Regions from separate parts of the Cryobacterium sp. TMT2-42-4 genome, predicted to be linked through region 2. Evidence: predicted binding sites of a transcription regulator. Region 2 holds the regulator's gene; the other holds the start of a gene.
What was found. Region 2 encodes LexA, which represses DNA repair genes until DNA is damaged. Its sites were predicted from a motif close to TCGAACANNTGTTCGA; they were not measured.
Positions count from the first base shown of each region.

Region 1: the regulator LexA is predicted to act here: its motif matches at 3,245-3,260, upstream of E3O18_RS09480 (DUF222 domain-containing protein).

Region 1 covers NZ_SOFT01000027.1:45,589-57,177, forward strand. Annotated here, with positions in the region: gene E3O18_RS09465 (MFS transporter) at 1-211, opposite strand, end outside; gene E3O18_RS09470 (formyltetrahydrofolate deformylase) at 378-1,250, shown strand; gene E3O18_RS09475 (YrdB family protein) at 1,279-1,635, shown strand; gene E3O18_RS09480 (DUF222 domain-containing protein) at 1,739-3,067, opposite strand; gene E3O18_RS09485 (MFS transporter) at 3,323-4,540, opposite strand; gene E3O18_RS09490 (S8 family serine peptidase) at 4,660-7,749, opposite strand; gene E3O18_RS09495 (heavy metal translocating P-type ATPase) at 7,898-9,859, opposite strand; gene E3O18_RS09500 (NADP-dependent isocitrate dehydrogenase) at 10,008-11,222, opposite strand; gene E3O18_RS09505 (GNAT family N-acetyltransferase) at 11,398-11,589, shown strand, end outside.
Region 2 covers NZ_SOFT01000048.1:26,822-38,410, reverse strand. Annotated here, with positions in the region: gene hflX (GTPase HflX) at 1-910, shown strand, start outside; gene E3O18_RS15330 (methylenetetrahydrofolate reductase) at 1,126-2,121, shown strand; gene metE (5-methyltetrahydropteroyltriglutamate--homocysteine S-methyltransferase) at 2,118-4,460, shown strand; gene lexA (transcriptional repressor LexA) at 4,668-5,372, opposite strand; gene E3O18_RS15315 (LysM peptidoglycan-binding domain-containing protein) at 5,656-6,012, shown strand; gene E3O18_RS15310 (histidinol-phosphate transaminase) at 6,053-7,141, shown strand; gene hisB (imidazoleglycerol-phosphate dehydratase HisB) at 7,168-7,791, shown strand; gene hisH (imidazole glycerol phosphate synthase subunit HisH) at 7,788-8,420, shown strand; gene priA (bifunctional 1-(5-phosphoribosyl)-5-((5-phosphoribosylamino)methylideneamino)imidazole-4-carboxamide isomerase/phosphoribosylanthranilate isomerase PriA) at 8,478-9,224, shown strand; gene E3O18_RS15290 (SseB family protein) at 9,208-10,008, shown strand; gene E3O18_RS15285 (ATP-dependent helicase) at 10,200-11,589, shown strand, end outside.

The DNA.
Region 1 (11,589 bases), on a different contig from region 2:
CGGTGACCCCGAGTGCCCGGCTCATGTCGGGCAGAAGGCCCGTCGGGAGCATTTCGGAGGTGACGGAGAGGAAGACGGCGGCGGCCAGGGCGAGTAGGCCCACCCAGGGGAAGGGTCGGGCGGCGGCCGTGATGCTCTCCGGCGCGTGCGGCGCGTCCAGCGCGTCCAGCGCGTCCAGCGAGGGCAGGTTGATGGGTGCGGTGAATGACATGGCTCTGTGGCTCACAGACGGGAACAGGGGCAGCGCGGGTGTGCCGCGGGCCGGTCCGGATCGACTGCGCGCCGACGTGCGCGCCCGGGGCCGGCGTGCTGCGCCGACCGCTTTACAGCCTAGCCGACGGGCGGAGTGTGCGGCAGGGGGCCGGTAACCTAGTCCGATGACCTCTTCCCTCGCACCGAACCCGCGCCACCATTGGGTGATCACTCTCGTCTGCGTCGACCAGCCGGGTATCGTGCACGCGGTCAGCGGCGCGATCGTGCGGGCGCGCGGCAACATCACCGAGAGCCAACAGTTCACCAGCGCCGACACCGGCCGGTTCTTCATGCGGCTGCAGGTGGAATCCGCGGCGAGCCAGGCTGATCTCGAAGACGAGCTCGCCCCGGTCGTGCGCAGATACGCCATGGAATCCGTCATCGATGTCGTCGGGCGTCCCAAGCGCACCCTGATCCTGGCCTCGACCGCCGGGAACTGCGTCAACGACATGCTCTTCCGCCAGCGCGGGGGCCAGCTACCCATCGAGGTTCCGCTGGTGCTGAGCAACCACGGCACGCTGCGCGACCTGGTCGGCTTCTACGGGGTGCCGTTCGAGTCGCGTCCGGTGACGGATGCCGCCAGCAAGGCGGCCTTCGAGGCTCGCGTCGTCGAGGCCATCACCGAGCACGACATCGAGCTGGTGGTGCTCGCCCGGTATATGCAGATCCTCTCCCCCGCACTCTGCACGCTGCTGGAAGGCCGCGCCATCAACATCCACCACTCCTTCCTGCCCGGGTTCAAGGGCGCCAACCCCTACAAGCAGGCGCACGCCCGCGGGGTCAAATTGATCGGGGCGACGGCCCACTTCGTCACGGGCGACCTCGACGAGGGTCCGATCATCGAGCAGAACGTCATGCGGGTGGACCACTCGCGCAGCCCGGCCGAGCTCGTCGCCATCGGACAGGACGAGGAGAGCCGCACCCTGACCCAGGCGGTCACCTGGTTCGCCGAGCACCGCGTTCTGCTGGACGGCGCCCGCACCATCATCTTCAGGTAGCCTCCCGCCTCTCGGTAGGATGGGGCGAGTGACCGATACGAGCGCGACGACCAGTACCAGCCCCAACGACATCGTGCGCTTCCTGCTCGAATTGTTCGCGTTCATCAGCCTGGGCATCTGGGGCTTCGCCGCCTGGCCGCTGCCCTGGCCGGGCCTGCTCGTGGGCATCCTTGCCCCTGCCTTCGCCATTGTGCTCTGGGCGCTGTTCCGCTCCCCCAAGGCGGTTTTCCGCCTCGACCCGTTCGGCAAGGCCATCATCGAGATCAGCGTCTTCGGCGCCGCGGCTCTGGCCTGGTGGGACCTCGGCCTGCCGCTGGTCGCGGTGGTCTTCGCCCTAGTGGCCACGGTCAGCGGCGTCATCTCCGGTCGCGCGGAACTGCGCTAGAACCACCGACGCAGCACTGCCGGCGCACTGCCGGTTCGCCCCGGTGGTTGAGCTTGTCGAAACCAGGGACCAGAGACCTGGAACCACGGGCCGAACACTCTGCCTACAGCTCCGCCCGCTTGCTCGGCAGTGCGATCCGCGTCTGTTCCGGGTCGACCTCCGCCGGTGGCCGGAGCCAATATTGCGTGCCGGTTCGGATGATCGTCCAATGCTGGTTGTGCAGCAGCAGATGGTGCGGGTGGCAGAGGAGTACTCCGTCGGCGAGGTCGGTGTGCCCGTTGTCTTTAAACCATTCGTTGATGTGGTGCGCTTCGCTCCACGCCGGTGGTCTGTCGCAGTCGATCCAGAGGCATCCGCCGTCACGAACGGCCATCGCGGCCCGCTGTGCCTCGGTGAAGAGTCGTTCGTCGCGGCCGACGTTGATGATCTGGCCGTCGGCGTCGAACGTGATGCCGCGGGAGCCGGTCTCGCAGAGGAGACGGTCGATGCTCTCCTGGGAGATGGGGACCGGGTTGCCCTCGATCTGCCCGTGCGCGGCCGGTTTGCCCGGGCCGTGCTCGTTGACCTGCTCGGTCTGACCCGACTGATCCACCTGACCCGACTGACCCGCCTCACCGCTCTCGAGCGCTTTCTCGGTCACGATCACCCGCACCGACGGCCGGCGCCCGCCGAAGACCCGGCCCGGGTCGGCCTCGCCGGCGATCTTGAGCAGCTGCAGGAGTGAGTCCGCGGCGATCTGCTCGTTGCTGCGCGGGTCGTCCTGCATTTTCTTCGCCCAGACGGCCCGCTCCGTGTCGACGAAGCGCACCCCTCCACGGCGGGGAGCGGTAATGGAGTCGAAGGTGGAGAGCACGACCTCGCCGTCTTCCGGCGAGAAGAGCCCGTTCAGGCGGACATTGCCGTTGTTCAGCCGGTACACACGCAGGTAGCGGTCGTCGTAGGCCTGCTTCTCCCGGGCGGCGATGCCGGCCTCGGCGAGCGTGTCGCGCATCCGTCTCGCACGTGTGAAGACCTGGTCGGCATTCAGCGACGACGCCTCGACCAGCAAGGCTTCGAGTGCCGCCGCGAGCTTTTCCGCGGTCACCGCGGCGTCGATCTGACCGAGCCCAGCCCGGATCGACTCCGCCGCGTCGACGGAAAGGGTTCCGGCCGTGACGTCCCGGGCGATCGGGGCCTGCCACGGCACCGTCGCGACGAACGCCGCGACCTCGGCGGCATCGGCATCGAGCGCTGAGACCGCCTCCTCGACGAGTTTCTCGGCCGCCTCCGCATCGGCCATCATCGTGCCGACGGCCACCAGCTTGTAGGCGTCACCCTTCGACGACCCGGTCCACTTCTGGATCAGGGCCTCCGGCGAGAGGAACCCCTGCTGAGCGGCCAACCCTGAGTGCCCGAGTTCCGGCCGGGACCGGCGGGCGATGGTCGCCGCCATCCAGGCGGCATAGGTGTCAAGGAGACGGCGGGCCGACGCGATTCGCTTCTGACCGGCCAGCGCTTCGTCATCAGGCAGGCAGCAAGATCTGCGCTCGAGGATCCCAGCAGGGCCACGGCGTCGGCCGCCTGCCTGAGGTCTTCCGCGAGGTTGGTCATGTTCCGATTTTAGCCCATGACGCACGTATGGTCGAGAGTTCGTCACTTTCTGTGCAAGAATTTTCGAAGTCAGCTCCGAGCCAATCCCTCGGCCGGACTATGCCGGGCGGGCCTGCCGCGGCATCCGCAGCGCGTAGGCGGAGGTTGCGAAGAACAGCAGGGCGCCGACGCCGAAGGCCACCGGGTAGGAGACGCTGTCGACGAGGAACCCGGCGGCGAGCGGGCCGACGATGGCACCCAGGTCGGAGAACATCGAGAAGACCGACACGGGGCGTCCGCCGCCGGCCCCGGCCGCATCGCCGACGGATGCGGCCGGAGCGGTGCCCATGAACGCCGAGGCCACGCCGTAGAGGCAGAGAAGTGCGGTGAGCACGATGATGTTCGGCGCGAACGGGACCGCGAGGATGGTGAGTCCGGCGACCAGGAATGCCCCGATGATGGCCGGGCGGCGGCCCACGATGTCGACGAACCGCGCGGCCGGCGCGAGTGCCACCGTCTGCGCGACGGCCGCGAAGGCGAAGGCGATGCCGGTCCAGGCGGTCGGACCCCGCAGCACCTCGACGACCAGCACGGGGATCAGCGCGTTGCGCACGCCGAACGAGTTCCAGCCGGTGGAGAAGTTGGCGATGCACGCCGCGCGGAACCGGGTGTCCCGCAGCACCGTTCGGAGCGGGATGCGCTCGGGCACCGGGCCGGCCGCGGCGACGACCCCACCCCGCACCGGGCGCAGCAGCACGAGCCCGAGGATGCCGGCAACGGCGAGCGTCGCGGCGTAGAAGAAGAACGGTGCGGTGAGCGAGATCGTGGCGAGGAGTCCGCCGAGCGCGGGGCCGGCCATCCCGCCGAGCAGGAACCCACCCTGGTAGAACCCGATGGCCCTGGCCCGGAATCCCGGTGCCGTGGAGCCGAGCAGGAGAGTCATGGCCGCCACCGTGAACATGGCCGAACCGACGCCGCCGGCCCCGCGCAGGAGCAGCAGCTGCGGATAGTTCTGGGCCACGCCGACCAGCCCGCTGGAAACGGCGACGATCCCGATGCCGGAGGCCAGGATCACGCGTTCGCCGGCCCAGTCGATCAGGCGCCCGGTGAACGGGCTGGAGACGAAGCGCATCAGCGCGAACGCGGAGACGACGGCGCCGATTTCCAGGTAGCCGACCCCGAAGCTGCGCACGTAGACGGGCAGCACCGGCACGACGACACCGAAGCCCACCATCACGAAGAACGCGATCACGCCGAGCACGTAGACCTCTCGGGACAGCCGCGGCCGGCTCACGCCGGGGGGCTCGCCGCCTCGGCGCATTCGTGCGAATCGCATTAGCTCAGGGTAAGCCTTCGGTCGGTGTCCGTCCGCCGCCCGCCCAGAACCGCACCCCTGACGAATTCGACGCCGGACGCGGCGGGCGAGTCCGCCCTCGCCGACGAACCTGGCGGCCGCTAGTTCTCCACCGCCACGACCGTCGAGAAGCCAGTGTCGCCGTAGCGCACCAGCCCGAGGTAATCCGTGCCCGCGGCCAGACCACTCCACGAGGCCGTGTAGGTCGCTTCAACGCCCTGCACTCCCGGGAGAGGGTTCGGGGCAACGGTGAACGCTCCGGCGCCGGCACCCGGAGCGACCGTGAAGGTGGTCAGGTCGTACCGGTCGGTGCCACTGAAGACCGACGCGACAACCTGGTAGTACCCGGCCGTCGGGTTCAGCAGATCGACGTGTTCGTCCGTCGCCGCCGTGGCCGACTGCCAGCCTTCGATCGGCGTGCCGCCCTTGCCGCTCAATCGGTTGACCACCAGGTCAAGGTCGGCGGCGTCGGTCAGTGAATCAAGGTCGAAGCGCTGCACCACCGTTCCCGCCGGAACCTGCACGGTGAAGACGATCTCCGTTCCGGGGAGCCCCGTTCCGGTGTAGGCCTTGCCCGGGCCGCCCTTCTTCTCCTTGAGCAGCACGCCGGCCGCGAGGCCGTCGGTCGCCAGGGGGATGTCGGCGGTCGTGCCGGGCGTCACGCGGATGCCGACGGAGCCGGCCAGACCGGTTCCGTCGGCGGCGATCGGCGACTCGAGGGTGACGGGCTTGACCGCCACCGGGCTGTGCACGACGGTCGCGCCACTGGTCCAGCTGAGCGAGCCGGTCGCGAACGTGTCGACGGGCGCATCCGTTCGGGAGAACGTCGCCCTGTAGGACTGAGTCTCCCCTGCCGCGCCGAAGGTCAGCGTGGACGGCTCGATCGTCACGTCGATGCCGGCGAGTCCGGACACCGAGGCGTCGAAAGTGCCTGCCTGGGTCGACGTCACCGTGCGGGTGATCGTCTCCGGCCGGGTGAGCGAACCGATGCCGATCGAGGCCAGGTTGAGGTTCGACGGGTCGACCGCGGTGACGGCGTCCAGGCCGCCCCCGGTGTAGCCGGCGCCCTTGATATAGGACATCCAGTCGCTCTCCCCGTTCAGGTAGACGAGCCCCGGCGTGAAGAACTTCGTCGGGTCGACGTGGCCGGCGCCCTGCAGGAACGGGTCGGTCACGGCAGCGCCGGAGCCGGCGACCGTGTCGTAGGCGGTGGTCATGAAGGCCGATTTCACCTCGGCCGGGCTCGCGCTCGGCGTCTGGCCCAGGTAGAGGGCAGCAAGGCCCGCCACGTGCGGCGACGACATCGACGTTCCGGACAGGAACTGGTACGTGCCTGCCGCACCCGCGGCGTTGGCACCGCCGGCGAGAATCGCGACCCCGGGCGCCGAGACGTCCGGCTTGATGATGTCACTGCCGTCGGCAAGTACCGGTCCGCGCGAGGAGAACCCGGCGACCTGCGGGGCGGGCGGAGTGGTCCCGAGCGCGTTGCCCGGCGTGAGGGTCACGGTCGCCCCGGCGGTGCCTGCGTAGGCGAAGGCCGTCACGAACGCTTCGGCGTTGAGGTGCACCGTCGGCACCGCGTGCTGGTCGAGGTCGAGCGAGCTGGCCGTCTTGTTCACCAGCACCATGCCGATACCCCCGGCACGCTTCACCTCGACGGACTTGGCGACCCGGTCATAGACGCCGCGCTGACAGAACACGACCGTGCCGGTCACCTTGGCCGGGTCGAGCGAGTTCGGCCCGCAGAGCAAGGGGTCTGTTCCGCGCCGGGCGGCGACGAGGTCACCGCGCACCAGCGCACCGGTCACGCCGACGGCGGGGACCGTGATCGAGCCGCCGCCATAGCCCAGGCCGCTGCCGAGGGTGGCGGTGGCCTCGTAGCTCGGAATGGTGCTGGCCGCCACGGTGGTGATCCACGGCGACGCGTTATCGAGCGTGGAGGCGTCGGGACCGGCGTTACCGGCCGACGCCGCCACGAAGATGCCGGCGGATGCCGCGCCCAGGAAGGCGACGTCGGTGGCGGAAACCGTGGTCTGGGCCGCACCGCCGCCGATCGAGAAGTTGATCACGTCGACACCGTCGGCCGTGGCCTGGTCGATCGCCGAGAGGAGGTCGCTGGTGGCGCATCCGTCGTCGTCCTGGCTGACCGGGTCGGGGCCGGACCAGCAGACTTTGTACGCGGCGATCTTCGCCCCGGGCGCAACGCCCGAGATGGTGCCGAAGTCGATGCCACCGACCGACGCGGCGACGGCGTGGTTGCCGGCTGCGGTGCCGCCGGTGTGTGAGCCGTGGCCGTCGCCGTCGCGCGGCGAAAGGTACTCGCCGACGCCTTCGGCGCCGATCCTGGAGGCGCCGAACCCGTCGACGTAGTACCGGGCACCGACGATTTTGGTGCTGCAGTCGTCCGCGGTGAACTGCACACCCACGATGCAGGCGCCGGTGAAGGTGCCGCCGTCGGACTTGCCGAAGCGGATGCCGCCGTCGGCCGTGCGAAACGGAGCGTCGCCGGAGTCGGTGCCGAGGGGGTCGCCGGCGAAGGAGCCGTTCTCCGGGGCGATGCCGGTGTCGATGATACCGACGACGACGCCGGCGCCGGCCGCGTCAACGCCGCCGACCGCGTCCCAGACGCCGCCGGCGCCGGCGGCATCACCGAGCCCGAGGAAGTCGGTCGAGGACTGCGCCGTGACCCGGCGGATCGCGTCCCTTTCGATGGCGAGAACCTCTCGGTTCGCGGAGAGCGCGGCGGCCTGGGCCGCGGTGAGGTCGGCGGCGAATCCGTTGAGTGCGGTCGTGTAGGAGACGCTGACGCTCACCCCGGCGGCCGCGGCGACCTTTCTCTGCTCGGCCGCGAGGTGCGCGGCGTAGGCGGTCGCGTTCTTCGATCTCGCGTCGAGCTGCCGGCCCGGGGCCGGCTTGGTGGCGTCGAAACCGGCGACGCCGCCGGAGTAGGCGGCGACCGCGCTGGCGGCCAGCGTGACGACGTAGCGGCCGGCCTCGAACGCGGTGGCCGGCTTTTCGATGGCCGCCAGCGGAGCCTGCTGCGGTGCGGCGCCGGCTGCGACGGTGCCGCCGACGAGGGCCGCGGTAGCCACCAGCCCGACGGTCAGGGCCACCGCGGTGGCCCGGCGCAGTGCGCGCGGCGGCCGGGGGTCGAGGTCCCAGGGTGAGAAATGCCGATTTCGTGAGTTCACGTGCATCATCCAATCCGTTCAACGACGAAAGGTTGACCCCCAACGGAGGGACATGAACTTGAAGCTAGCTGAATTCGACCTCAGACTGTGCAACTTGCACGCGTTGACACCTGAACTGGGGGCATCCAGCACAATAGGGCGACGCGACTCAGCGACTCAGTGCGCCGGCCGCAGCCGGCTCGCGAGCGGCGATCTGGGCCTGCACCGAGGCGTCCCGGCGGCCGCCGATCGCCCGCAACGCGTTCAGGATCGTGGCCAGGTCGACGAATTCCTGCAACAGCGCCCCCGCGGTGGCGGGAATGAAGCCGAACGCGGCCAGGACCATCAGGCCGAGGCTCAGAGCGATGCCGAGCCAGATGCTCTGCAGCGCGATCCGGATGGTGTCCTGGCCGATCGCGACCGCGCGGGCGGCGCGGGTCAGGTCGTCGATCAGGATGACGACGTCGGCCGATTCGCTCGCGGCCGTGGCTCCGCGGGCTCCCATGGCGATACCGACGTCGGCGACGGCCAGCACGGGCGCGTCGTTAACTCCGTCGCCGACCATGATCACCGGGCGGTGGGCAAGGCCACGCACGGCGTTGACCTTGTCGGCGGGCAGGCAGTCCGCCTGCACCTGCCCGATCCCCACCAGCGCCGCGATGTGCTCGGCGGTGGGCCGGGCGTCGCCGGTGAGCATCACGGTATCCCGCAGGCCGAGGGCCCGCAGATCCGCCAGAGTCTGCGGTGCGTTCTCCCGCAGCGTGTCACTGGCGACGATGCTGCCGGCGAAACGACCGTCGACGGCGATGTAGATGGCCAGTTCGCCGCCCTCGAGCGGGGCGGCCACGGCATCCGTCGCCCGTTCCCGGATGAACGACAGCTTGCCCACGGTGACCTCGCGGGCGCCCAGCCGGGCCACGACGCCGTGCGCGGGAACCTCGTTCGCGGTCTCCGACCCGATCAGCTCCAGCCCGCGGGTCCGGGCCGCCGCGATCACGGATGCCGCGAGCACGTGCGACGAGTACTGCTCCGCCGACGCGGCGAGTGCGAGCAACTCGTCCTCGTCGAAGCCGGGCTCGGGAAGCACGCGGGCGATGGTGGGGCTGCCGTGGGTGAGCGTGCCGGTCTTGTCGAAGACCACGGTTTTGGCCCGGGAGAGCATTTCGAGCACCCCACCGCCCTTGACGATGATGCCGTTGCGGGCGGCCCGGCTCATGCCGCCCATGAAGGCGACCGGTGCGGAGATCAGGAGAGGGCAGGGGGTCGCCACCACCAGCACCTCGGCAAACCGGGCCGGGTCGCCGCTGACGATCCAGGCCAGGGCGGCGATCGAGAGCGAGACCGCAGTGAACGGCACGGCGTAGCGGTCCGCCAGGCGCACCACGGGGGCCTTGCTGGCCGATGCCTCCTCGACCAGCGCGATGATCTGCTGGTACTGGCTGTCCGCGGCGGTCGCGGTGGCTCGGATGGTGGCGGCAGCCTGGCCGTTGATCGACCCGCTGAGCACGGCGTCGCCGGCTTCGCGCTCGACCGGGAGGCTCTCCCCGGTGAGCGAGGACTCGTCGAAGGCTGCGCTGACGGAGACCAGAGCGCCGTCGACCGGCACGATCTCGGCGGGGCGAACGAGGAGCAGGTCGCCCGGCCGCACATCGGTGGCCGGCACGTCCTCGACCTCGCCGTTTCCGGTGTCGGTATCGGTATCGGTATCGGTATCGGTATCGGTATCGGTATGGGTATCGGTGCCGGTACCGGCAACGAGCCGGTGCGCGATCTGCGGGGCCCGCCGGAGCAGGGCGTCGAGCTCGCGCTTGGCCCGGTTCACGGCGAAGTCTTCGAGGGCCGCGCCTCCGGTGAGCATCAGCACGATGATCAGGGTGGCCACGTATTCGCCCACCAGCACCGTGGAGACAATGGCCGTGATCGCGAGCACGTCGATACCGAGGGTGCCGCGCAGCAGCCGGCGTACCATGCCGATCGTTTCGTAACCGGCGACCAGCAGGCCGAATCCGCTGAACAGCCAGCGCACGGCATCCGTCTGACCGCCCAGGGCGAGCACCGCGCCGATGAGCCCGAGCAGCACGGTCGTGGCGACGAGCGGGTAACGACGAGCGGCGGCGACCAGAGACGACATGGTCATATTCTTGCCTCACTCGCCGGGCTCCGCCAGCAAGGAAAGCCTCCCCTCAAGGGCCGGGATAACCCCGGGAAAACGCCCAAACACGAGCGGCAGCCTCACACCCCCCACCCCCGGGGTAAGACTGCCGCCCTGGCGCTGCGAGTCAGGCCATGCGGGCCTGGAGGTTTTCCGCGATGGCCGCGAGGAACTCCTCGGTCGTCTGGAAGGGCTGCTCCGGGCCCACGAGAAGCGCGAGGTCCTTGGTCATCTTGCCGCTCTCGACGGTCTTGATGACCACGTCTTCGAGCGTGTTGGCGAACTCGGCGAGCGCCGGGTTGCCGTCAAGCTTGGCGCGGTGCGCGAGGCCGCGGGTCCAGGCATAGATCGAGGCGATCGGGTTGGTCGAGGTGGCCTTACCCTGCTGGTGCTGGCGGTAGTGGCGCGTCACGGTGCCGTGCGCGGCCTCCGCCTCGACGACCTTGCCGTCCGGCGTGGAGAGCACGCTGGTCATCAGGCCGAGCGAGCCGAAGCCCTGCGCGACGGTGTCCGACTGCACGTCACCGTCGTAGTTCTTGCAGGCCCAGACGTAACCGCCCTCCCACTTCATGGCAGAGGCGACCATGTCGTCGATCAGGCGGTGCTCGTAGCTGAGGCCGGCCGCGTCGTAGCGGGCCTTGAACTCGGCGTCGAAGATCTCCTGGAAGATGTCCTTGAAGCGGCCGTCATACGCCTTGAGGATCGTGTTCTTCGTCGACAGGTAGACCGGGTACTTGCGCTCGAGGCCGTAGTTCAACGACGCGCGGGCGAAGTCGCGGATGGAGTCGTCGAGGTTGTACATCCCCATCGCCACGCCGCTGCCGGGGGCCTGGAATACCTCGAACTCTTGCGGGGCCGAGCCGTCCTTCGGGGTGAAGGTCATGCTGAGCGTGCCCTCGCCCTCGAAGCGGAAGTTGGTGGCCTTGTACTGGTCGCCGAACGCGTGGCGGCCGATGATGATCGGCTTATTCCAGCCCGGCACGAGGCGCGGGATGTTCGAGATGATGATGGGTTCGCGGAAGATGGTGCCGCCGAGGATGTTGCGGATGGTGCCGTTGGGCGACGCCCACATCTTCTTCAGGCCGAATTCCTCGACGCGCGCCTCGTCGGGCGTGATGGTCGCGCACTTGACGCCGACGCCGTGCTTCTGGATGGCGCGGGCCGAGTCGATCGTGATCTGGTCGTCGGTCTCGTCGCGCTTCTGGATCGACAGGTCGTAATACTCGAGGTCGATGTCGAGGTACGGGTGGATCAAGGTCTCCTTGATCGCGTGCCAGATGATGCGGGTCATCTCGTCCCCGTCGAGCTCGACGACAGTGCCTTCAACCTTGATCTTCGCCAATGGAAATCTCCTCAGAATATCGGGGGGCAAGAATAGCCACATCGATTCTAGTGGGGCGACGTAACTATCTTGACATCGAGACAGTTTCCGGATCTTCCGGATGGGGCGGCTCACACGCCCTGTCGTCCGAAAACCCGACTACCCGACTGGCTCCGGTGCACGTTAGCCTGTTCGCATGGGTGAACTACGACTGGAAGAACTGTCCGCGCGCAACATCGTCGCGGCGAATAGCCTGAGCCTGAAACCGGGCCAGGAGCAGTTCATCGCCCCCGTCTCTTACGCGGTCGCGGCGTCCGTCATCAACCCTGCTACCGCCTGGCAGCGCGTCGTTCTGCTGGACGGCGAGGTTGCCGGCTTCATCCACGGA
Region 2 (11,589 bases):
GCTCGAATACCTGCTTCCCCGCCTGCGCGGCTGGGGCGACTCGATGTCCCGCCAGGCCGGAGGCCAGGTGGGCGGCGCCGGTGCAGGCATGGGTTCGCGCGGCCCCGGCGAGACCAAGATCGAGCTGGACCGCCGGCGCATCCACACCCGGATGTCTCGCCTCCGCAAGCAGATCCTCGAGATGAAACCCGCCCGCGAGGCCAAGCGGGCCAACCGCAAGCGCAACGCCGTGCCATCCGTCGCCATCGTCGGTTACACCAACGCCGGCAAGTCGAGCCTGCTCAACCGCATCACCCGGGCCGGCGTACTCGTCGAGAACTCCCTGTTCGCCACCCTGGACGCCACGGTGCGCAAGTCCACGACGGCCGACGGGCTGCTCTACACGCTGACGGACACCGTCGGGTTCGTGCGGAACCTGCCCCACCAGCTGGTGGAGGCGTTCCGGTCCACCCTCGAGGAGGTCGCCGACGCCAACGTGATCGTGCACGTCGTCGACGGCTCGCATCCTGACCCGGCGAGCCAGCTTGCCACAGTGCGCGAGGTCATCGCCGAGGTCGGTGCCCGGGAGATCCCGGAGGTCGTCGTCTTCAACAAGAGCGACCTGATCAGCGATGATGACGGGCTCGTGCTGCGCGGACTCTGGCCGAAGGGCATTTTCGTCTCGGCCCGCACCGGCGAGGGCATCGAGGAACTGCTCGCGACCATCTCGGACCTGCTGCCGCGGCCGTCGATCAGGCTTGAGTTACTCGTCCCCTACGAGCGGGGCGACCTGATCGCGGTGCTGCACGATCAGGGCACGGTGCTGTCCACCGTATACGCCGAGACCGGCACCCGGGTTACGGCTCTGGTGACTGATGAGATCCGGTCGCTGTTCGAGCCGTTCGCCGTGCCGCCGGCCGTCACCGGCTGACCGCCGCCGGCTGACGACATATTCGGTCACGGACCTGCCGGGCATCGGGCGTGCTTGTTAGAGTCTTCTCAATCGTTGCCTCCGGTCTCCTGGCCGGCGGCATGGAGCGACAGCCGAGCCCGGCACCCGCCCGCGAACGCCCGCCTGGCTTGCCGGGCGGTCCGCGGCCGCCCGGCCCCCAGTGCCTGACACTGGCAACTGTCGAATGAGGAGCAATGCCCCACACCTCGGACCCTGCGTGCCGGAAGATCCCGTTCTCATTCGAGTTGTATCCGCCCACATCGGATGCCGCCACCTCCGTGCTGCACGCCACCATCGAGCGGCTGGCCGCGGCCGGCCCGGAATTCATCGCGGTCACCTACGGTGCGAACGGCTCCTCCCGGCGCTCCTCCCTGGACGTGCTCACCCACATCCTGCGCACCACCACCGTGGACCCGTTGGCCCACCTCACCTGCGTGGGCTCGTCCAACGCGGAAGCCAGTCAGCTGATCCGGGAGTTTCTGGACGCCGGGGTGCGGAGCTTCCTGGCCCTGCGCGGCGACCCGCCGGAAGGCATTCGGGAGGGTGAGGCCTTCCTCGGCGACCTGGGCAGCGCCGCGGAACTGGTGCAGCTGATCCACCGGGTGCAGGCCGAGCGGGTGCCGTACCGCGAGGCCGTGATCCCGGGACTCCCTGCCGCCCGCACAATCAAGCGGGAACGGGAGAAGGTACGCATCGCCGTGGCCGCCTTCCCGAACGGCCACCCGCGCTCCCGGTCCGCCACCCAGGACATCGACACGCTGCTGGCCAAGCAGGCCGCCGGCGCCAACCTGGCGATCACGCAACTCTTCTTTCACGCCGACCACTACCTCAGCTTCATCCTGCGAGCCCGTGCCGCCGGGGTCGAATTCCCGATCCTGCCCGGGATCATGCCGGTCACGAGCCCGGCCCGCCTGCGCCGCATCCTCGAGTTGTCCGGCGAGGAACTGCCGTCCGAGCTGGCGATCGCGCTCGAGGTGGAGCCGACGAAGGAAGGCCAACGTGAGATCGGCATCCGTCAGGCCACCGAACTTGCCCGGGAACTCATCTCCGGCGGTGCCCCCGGGCTGCACCTCTACGCCTTCAACCAGCACGAGACCGTGCTCGCCGTGCTCGACGGCTGCGGTCTGCTCACCCCCACCCTGCCATCGTCCGCACTGCCTGCCCCTCACCCCGTCAAGGAGAACCCATGACCAACTCTTCCACGTTTCCCGACTTTCCCGCCGGCACCATCCTGGGCTACCCGCGCATCGGGCCGCGCCGCCAACTGAAGAAGGCCGTCGAAGCGTTCTGGGCCGGATCGGTCAGCGCCGACGAGCTCGAGGCGACCGCGGCCGTCCTGCGCCAGGGCACCCGAGAGCGCCTCGTGCAGCTAGGACTCGGCCGGGACGACTCGTCCATCCCGGAATCGTTTTCCTACTACGACCAGATGTTGGATGCCCTGTGCACGGTGGGCGCCGTCCCCGCCCGGTTCGCGCATCTCCGGGGCGAGGACGGCCACCTCGACCTGGCCGGCTACTTCACCCTCGCCCGCGGTGAAGGTGAGCATCCGCCGCTGGAGATGACCAAATGGTTCGACACCAACTACCACTACCTGGTGCCGGAGATCGGCCCCGAGACCGAGTTCACCCTCGCCGGCACCCGGCTGGTGCGCGAGTTCGAGGAGGCGAAGGCGGCCGGATTCCTGACCCGGCCGGTCATCGTCGGCCCGGTCACCTTCCTGCTGCTGAGCAAGCCCAGCAACGAGGCCCCGACCGGATTCAGTCCGCTTGACCGCCTCGACGACCTTGTGCCGGTCTACGCCGCCCTCCTGCAGCGGCTGCGCGCCGCCGGAGCCGAATGGGTGCAGCTCGACGAGCCTGCCCTGGTCAGTGAGAGCATCGACACCCCGAGAACGGATGCCCTCGCCGGCCTCCGCTTCGCCTACAACACCCTCGGCGCCCTCGCCGAGCGCCCCGCATTGTTCGTCGCCGCGCCGTACGGCAGCCTCGACGACGCCCTACCCGTTCTTGCCATCACCCCGGTGGAAGCCATCGGGCTCGACCTCGTGCGGGGAAGCGTGCCGGCGGAGACCCCCGGACTGGACACGACCACTCTCGTAGCCGGCATCATTGACGGCCACAATATCTGGCGCGGCGACCTGGCCGCCGCCTTCGACACGGCGGCCGGCCTGGTCCGCCTCTCGCCGCGGATCTCGGTTTCCACCTCAACCTCGCTGCTGCACGTTCCCCACGACATCGACGACGAATCGGCGCTGGACGACGACCTGAAGAGTTGGCTCGCCTTTGCGGACCAGAAGGTCGCGCAGGTTGCCACACTCGCCCGCGGCCTCAGTCTGGGTCGCCGTGCCATCGAGACCGACCTCTCTGCGGCGTCCGCGGCCCTCGACGCGCGGAGGGTGGCTCCCGGAGTCCGCGATGGCGCCGTTCGGGTTCGCGCCGACGCGCTCACTTCGGGCGACTTCACCCGGGACGCCTACGCAGCCCGAGTGGCAGCCCAGGAGATTGCCCTCGGGCTGCCGTTCCTGCCGACAACCACGATCGGATCCTTCCCGCAGACCGGGGACATCCGTCGGGCCAGGGCGCAGCTGGTACGGGGGGTGCTGAGCACCGCGGACTACCGGGACCTGATGCGCGCCGAAATCCGTCGCGTCGTCGCGCTGCAGGAGGACATCGGCCTCGACGTGATCGTGCACGGGGAGCCGGAACGCAACGACATGGTGCAGTACTTCGCCGAGAACCTTGACGGATTCGCGGTCACCGAGAACGGTTGGGTGCAGTCCTACGGCAGCCGGTGCGTGCGCCCGTCGATCCTCTGGGGTGACGTGTCCCGACCGCGGCCCATCACGGTCGAGTGGTCAGCGTTCACGCAGGGTCTGACGCCCAAGCCCGTCAAGGGGATGCTCACCGGTCCGGTCACGATCCTCGCGTGGTCGTTCGTGCGCGACGACCAGCCGCTCGGCGAGACGGCCAGGCAGGTGGCCCTGGCCCTGCGGGACGAGATCGCCGACCTGGAGACGGCCGGCATTCAGATCGTCCAGGTCGACGAGCCCGCGCTGCGGGAGCTGCTGCCGCTGAAGCAGAAGGACCAGGCGGAATACCTCGACTGGTCGGTGGGGTCCTTCCGCCTGGCGACGGCCGGTGCGGCCGCGGCCACCCAGATCCACACCCACCTCTGCTACTCGGAGTTCGGGGTGGTCATCGACGCGATCCGCAACCTGGACGCGGATGTGACCAGCATCGAGGCGGCACGCTCCCGCATGGAGGTGGTGGGCGATATCCGGTCCCAGGGCTTCGATCACGGTATCGGCCCGGGAGTGTGGGACATCCACTCGCCGCGTGTGCCGAGCGTGGCCGAACTCACCGACCTGCTCGAGCGCGCCGCGGCGGCCATCCCGGCCATCCGGCTCTGGGTGAACCCCGACTGCGGCCTCAAAACCCGCGGCTACGCCGAAACCGTCCAGTCCCTGCACAACATGCTCGCTGCGACCCGCATCCTCCGCGCCCGCCTGACCTCCTCCGTTTCCGCCTGACCCTGCCTCCACCCACACAAAAGCCGGGCACGACACCAAAACCAGTGTTCGTGCCCGGCCCACAAGACCCGGCCCACAAGACCCGGCCCATAAGGCCCGACCGAAACAACCATGGCGACTCAACACACGCGCGTCACCACGACGTTGGTCGAAACCGTCGAGACCAAGAGTCGGCCTGAAGTGCTAATGAACTTCAGTGCTGTTGCCCTAAACCGACCGCAGCACGGCCACAACCTTCCCCAGAATCTCGGCGTGATCGCCGACGATGGGTTCGAAGTTGGTGTTGCGGGGCAGTAGCCAGGTGTGCCCGTCGCGCTGGCGGAAGACCTTGACGGTTGCCTCGTTGTCGAGCATGGCAGCAACGATTTCACCGTTTTCGGCGGTCTTCTGCTGCCGCACGACGACCCAGTCGCCGTCCATGATGGCGGCGTCGATCATCGATTCGCCCGACACCTTGAGCATGAACAGGTCGCCCTTCCCCACCAGCTGGCGGGGCAGCGGGAAAATCTCGTCGATCTGCTGTTCGGCGGTGATCGGGATGCCGGCGGCGATGCGACCGACGAGCGGAACCATGGCGGCGTCGCCGACCTGCACTCCGGTGTGGAAACTTTCCGAGGCTCCGGCCGTCGTGTCTTCGGGCGACTGCGGAATCTCGATGAGCACCTCCAGCGCTCGGGGGCGGTTCGGGTCGCGGCGGAGGTAACCGCTCAGTTCCAACTGGTTGAGCTGGTGGGTGACGCTCGACAGTGACGACAGGCCGACGGCGTCGCCGATCTCCCGCATGCTCGGCGGATAGCCGCGTTGGCTGACCGAGCGTTGGATGACGTCAAGGATGGCGAGCTGCTTCTCGCTGAGGCTCTTGCGCCGTCTGGTGCCGCCCTTGTCGCGGGGACCGCTGGTGTTCTGTGCCACGTTCGTCGCTCCTCGTTGTGATTGATGCGCTGGCGGCACGCATCGAATGCCGCCGATTCACGCGAATGTCGGGGGTGCCTGATTGAGTGTCAATCAACAATCGAAACTGTATCCGCGTTGAGGCCATTAAACAAACATGTATTCGATTGGGTCGGGATGAATATTTCAGAAACTACCGAAAAAAGCTTGATTGTTCGAATAATCGAATATACATTCGGAACATAAGTTCGCATCCGGCTCTCCCGGCCGAGAGTCGGATGCGGCTTCTCACAGGAGGTATGACATGAGCACTGCACTTGAACGAGGCGTCCCCATCACGACCGGACGCACCCGGCTCCGACTCACCCGGCGCGGTCGCGTCGTTTTCACGTGCCTGGCTGCCTTTCCGCTCGTGGCCGTGGCTCTGGCCGTCGCCCTCAACGGAGGCATTGCCGCCGCCGAGAACTCGACCGTCGGTCGCGTGGCCACGGCCTTCGACTACGTCACCATCAAGTCGGGGCAGTCGCTCTGGCAACTTGCCGAGACAATTGCGCCCACGGCCGATCCGCGCGAGGTGATCGCCGAGATTGTGAGCCTCAACCAGCTGCCGTCCGACAGCGTGCAGCCCGGTCAGCGGCTGGCACTTCCGAACGACCTGTGAACTACCCGCAACGAGTCCCCGCCGGTCTCACCCCGGTAACATGGGGGGAGTGACCAGTCTCAACGATCTGCCCCTTCGCGATAATCTGCGCGGACTCACCCCCTACGGGGCGCCGCAGTTGCACGTGCCGGTGGCTCTCAACGTGAACGAGAACACCCACGGCATCCCGGCTGAGGTGGCGCAGGACATCGTGGCGGCATTGGCTGTGGCGGTCACGACCGTGAACCGATACCCCGATCGGGAGTTCACCGAGCTGCGGGATTCCCTCGCCCGATATCTCGGTCACGGCCTCACTCGAAAGAACATCTGGGCCGCCAACGGATCCAACGAGGTTCTTCAGCAAGTGCTGCAGGCCTTCGGCGGCCCGGGTCGGTCCGTTCTCGGCTTCGCACCGACCTACTCCATGTACCCTTTGCTCGCCTCCGGCACCGGTACCCGCTGGATCGCGGGCGGTCGTGACGCCGAGTTCGAACTCTCCCCGGCAACGGCGGTGGAGTGGGTCGACCGGGTTGCCCCTGACCTCGTCTTCCTCTGCTCGCCGAACAACCCCACCGGCACGCCCCTGTCCCTGGAAACGATCGCGGCCGTCTACGACGCGACCGACGGCATCGTCGTCGTCGACGAGGCATACGCCGAGTTCGGGACGGATGACGCGCCGACCGCCCTGAGCCTGCTGCCCGGCCGGGAGCGCCTGCTGGTGTCCCGCACCATGAGCAAGGCGTTCGCCTTCGCGGGTGTGCGCGTCGGCTATCTGGCCGCCGATCCCGCCGTGACGGATGCCCTCCGCCTGGTTCGTCTGCCCTACCACCTGTCCGCGCTCACCCAGGCTGCCGCGGTCGCCGCCCTCGTCCACACGCCCGCGATGCTCGCCATGGTCGACGACATCCGCGGGCAGCGGGACCGCATCGTGAGCGAACTGGCCCGGCTTGGCTACTCTCCGCTGCGCAGTGCGAGCAACTTCGTGTTGTTCGGCGGCGTCGAGGACCCTCGGGCCACCTTCGAGGCGCTGCTGGCGGAAGGCATCCTCGTGCGCGACGTCGGAATCCCGGGCCACCTGCGGGTCAGCGCCGGCACCGAGTCCGAGACGACGGCGTTCCTCGACGCTCTCGAGGCGCTTGGGCGGCCGTGAACGGCTCGGGCCAATAAACTAGCCGTATGAGCTTCTCTTTCGCGACCACCTCGCCCCGTTTTGCCCACCTGCAGCGCGAGACCAGCGAGTCGAGCATCGACCTGTCGCTCAATCTCGACGGCACCGGTGAGTCGGACATCCAGACGTCGGTCCCGTTCTTCGATCACCTGCTCACGGCCTTCGCGAAACACTCGTTGACCGACCTCACCGTGCGCGCCCGCGGTGATATCGAGATCGATGTGCACCACACGGTCGAGGACGTCGGTATCCTGCTCGGCCAGGCGATCAAGCAGGCTCTCGGGGACAAATCCGGCATCTCCCGCTACGGTGACGCCCTCGTGCCGCTCGACGAGGCCCTCGTGCAGGCCGTCGTCGACATTTCCGGGCGCCCCTACCTCGTGCACCAGGGCGAGCCGGCCGGTTTCGAGTTCCACCTGATCGGCGGCCACTTCACCGGCTCCATGGTGCGCCACGTATTTGAGGCTATCGCCCTCAACGGTGGCCTCACGGTGCACGTCACCGTGCAGGGCGGCCGCGACCCCCACCACATCGCCGAAGCCGAATTCAAGGCCTTTGCCCGAGCGTTCCGCCAGGCGAAGGCGCTCGACCCCCTGGTGTCCGGCGTGCCCTCGACCAAGGGTGCGCTGTGACCAGCGTCGTTGTCTTCGACTACGGCACCGGAAATGTGCACTCCGCCGTCAAGGCACTCGAACTTGCCGGGGCCGAGGTGACGCTGACCAGCGACCGCCGTCAGGCGCTTGAGGCCGACGGGCTCGTCGTGCCCGGCGTGGGCGCGTTCAGCGCCGTCATGCAGGCCCTGAAGGCGGTGCACGGCGACGAGATCATCGACCGCCGGATCGCGGGCGGACGCCCGGTGCTGGGCATCTGCGTGGGTATGCAGATCATGTTCGAGCACGGCGTCGAACGCGGCGTGGACACGGAGGGGCTGGGCGAGTGGCCCGGCACCGTGACGCAGCTGACGGCGCCGGTGCTGCCACACATGGGCTGGGACACGGTCACGCCGGGGGAGGGCTCGATGCTGTTCCATGGCCTTGAGCAGGAGCGCTTCTACTTCGTGCACTCCTACGCCGCCCAGGAATGGTCCCTCGACGTCATGCCGCCGTTCCCGAAGCCGATTCTCACCTGGTCCGAGCACGGACAACCTTTCCTGGCCGCCATCGAGAACGGACCGCTTACCGCCACCCAGTTCCACCCGGAGAAATCCGGTGAGGCAGGCATCCGTCTGCTCCATAACTGGCTCGGCACCGTCAAGAACTGACCGTGACTTTTCCCTGACTGACCTGGTCGCCGCGACCACTCCCAACCGAGGACACCCATGACTGTGAATACCCCTTCCCTCCGTCTCGTTCTGCTGCCCGCCGTGGATGTGGCCGACGGCAAGGCCGTTCGCTTGACCCAGGGCGAAGCCGGCACCGAGACCAACTACGGCGACCCCGTCGACGCGGCACTTGACTGGGCCCGCCAGGGCGCCGAGTGGATCCACCTCGTCGACCTCGACGCGGCCTTCGGTCGCGGCAACAACACGGATGTCATCCGCACCGTGATCCGCGAGGTCACGGGCGTGAAGATCGAGCTCTCCGGCGGGATCCGCGACGACGCGTCGCTGGACGCGGCCCTGAACGCGGGCGTCAGCCGGATCAACCTGGGCACCGCGGCACTGGAGAACCCGGAGTGGGCGGCGCAGGTCATCGCCCGGCACGGGGACGCCGTCGCCGTCGGGCTCGACGTGCGCGGAACCACCCTCGCCGCCCGCGGCTGGACCAGGGAGGGAGGGGACCTCTGGGAGGTGCTCGCCCGTCTCGAGGAGGCTGGCTGCTCGCGCTACGTCGTCACCGATGTGACCAAGGACGGCACACTGCAAGGCCCCAACATCGACCTGCTCCGCCAGATGATGGAGCGCACCGATCGACCGGTCGTCGCCTCCGGCGGCATCTCCAGCCTCGACGACCTCCGCGCATTGCGCGAACTCGTGCCGCTCGGACTCGAGGGCGCGATCGTCGGAAAAGCCCTCTACGCGGGGGCGTTCACCCTGGGCGAGGCGCTGGATGTCGCGGGCGCGTAACCTCGGCTCCACCGGCCTTCCCGGCGGACCCGGAGGGGGAGACTCCGCCGGGCAGCCGTGGGAGGGACGACAGTTTGAGCCCAACATGCACAGCGACGACGACGGGCTCGCGCCCGAGCCGCTCCTGGCGGCCGTGCGCCGCTTCCAGGCTCGGGAGGCCGGCGAAGAGACGGTGGTCGACGCCATCCGTGGCTCGCGGCTGCTCGTTCCCCTGGTGACCGAACTCGGCCAATCGGGCACCACCGAGGCCGGCCTCCGCGTCGACAAGACCCAGGAACTGTCGATCATCACCGTGGCCGGGCCCGACGGACGCACGGTGCTTCCCGTGTTCACCTCGGTCGCTGCGATGACGGCGTGGAACACGCAGGCCCGGCCGGTCCCGGCCGACGGCGTGCGCGTCGCGCTGGCCGCGGCTCAGGAGAACACCGATCTGGTCGTGCTCGATCCGACCGCGCCCACCGAGTTCGTGGTGCGGCGCCCGGCCCTGTGGGCCATCGCCCAGTCCCTGCCCTGGACCCCCAGCTATGCCAGTCGCGACGTCGCGGATGCCTTCGCCGACTCCGTGGCCACCGAACTGAGTGTGCTCGGGGTTGAACTGGCCCCCGGCGACCCGGCCGCCCGCCTCGCCGGACCGGAACTGATTGTACGTCTCGAGCTCATGGATGGCCTGACCCGCACCGAGCTCGACGCGACCCTCGCCCGGCTCGCGGCCCGCTGGTCATCGAGCGACGTCATCGCCACCCAGGTGGACTCTCTCACCGTGCAGCTGCTGCCCTCCGCCTAGGCGGTCTCTTCCATCGTCGGCGGTTCCGGGCCCCGCGTTCCGCGCTCCGCCCCCGCGTCCGCCACGAACGAATACGACGGAGATTGTGGCCAAATCGGTTCTGGATGTCCGGGAAACCCCGGTTTAGATTCATAATCTCCGTCGAATTGGTTCGAGTGGCCCGGCTCAGGCGGATCGACGAGGATAGTCGTATGAACGAGGTTCTGCACCGATTCACCCCGGCCACCCGCGCCTGGTTCGCGCAGGCCTTCGCCGCACCCACCGAGGCCCAGCTCGGGGCGTGGGACGCCATCTCTCGGGGCTCACACGCGCTGGTGGTGGCCCCCACCGGATCAGGTAAGACCCTCGCCGCGTTCCTCTGGGCCATCGACCGCCTGGCCGCGGATACTGTAGAGGCCGCAGATGTCTCGGAAGCCTCGGCGCGTCCTGACCGGTTCACCGCGCCGGGAACCCGCGTGCTCTACATCTCGCCGCTCAAGGCGCTGGGCGTCGACGTGGAACGCAACCTGCGGGCCCCGCTGGTGGGCATCGTCCAGGCTGCCGAGCGCCTCGGGTTCGCCCCGCCCCGGGTGACCGTCGGCGTGCGGTCGGGGGACACCCCGGCCACGGAACGCCGAAGCCTGGTCAAAACGCCGCCGGACATCCTGATCACCACGCCAGAATCGCTGTTCCTCATGCTCACCTCGGCGGCGCGGGAATCGCTGCGCGCCGTGGACACGGTCATCATCGACGAGGTGCACGCGGTCGCGGCGAGCAAGCGCGGCGCGCACCTGGCCGTCTCACTGGAACGGCTCGACGACCTGCTCGCCCGCCCGGCCCAGCGAATCGGACTGTCGGCTACCGTGCGACCGGCCGCCGAGGTCGCCCGGTTCCTTGGAGGTTCCGCACCGGTAGAGATCGTCGCACCGGTGTCGACCAAACGATTCGACCTCAGCGTGGTCGTTCCCGTCGACGACATGAGCCAGGTCGGCCCGGCACCGGTGCGGGAGGGTTCGACGGCCGCCGCCGCCCCACAGACCGGGTCCATCTGGCCGCATGTGGAAGAGGCAATCGTCGACGAGGTGCTGGCGCACACCTCCTCGATCGTGTTCGCCAACTCCCGCCGGCTGGCCGAACGGCTGACCGCGCGCTTCAACGAGATCTACGCCCAACGCCTCGAGGACGAGCCCGTGCCCGCGATGCCGGCCGTGATGACCGAGCGGATGCCTGCCCTCGTGCCCGTCGGCACTGCGGCACCCGGCCCGCCGGCCGCGCTCATGGGCGCCAGCGGCCAGAGCGCCGGGGCCGAGCCGCTGCTTGCCCGCGCGCACCACGGCTCCGTCAGCAAGGAGCAGCGCGCACTGATCGAAGACGACCTCAAAGCCGGGCGGCTGCGCTGCGTGGTGGCGACGTCCAGCCTCGAACTCGGCATCGACATGGGCGCCGTCGACCTGGTCGTGCAGGTGGAATCGCCGCCGTCCGTGGCCAGCGGGCTGCAGCGGATCGGCCGGGCCGGGCACCAGGTGGGGGAGGTCTCCCGGGGCGTGATCTTCCCCAAGCACCGGGCCGATCTCATCCATGCGGCCGTTGCCGCCGAGCGCA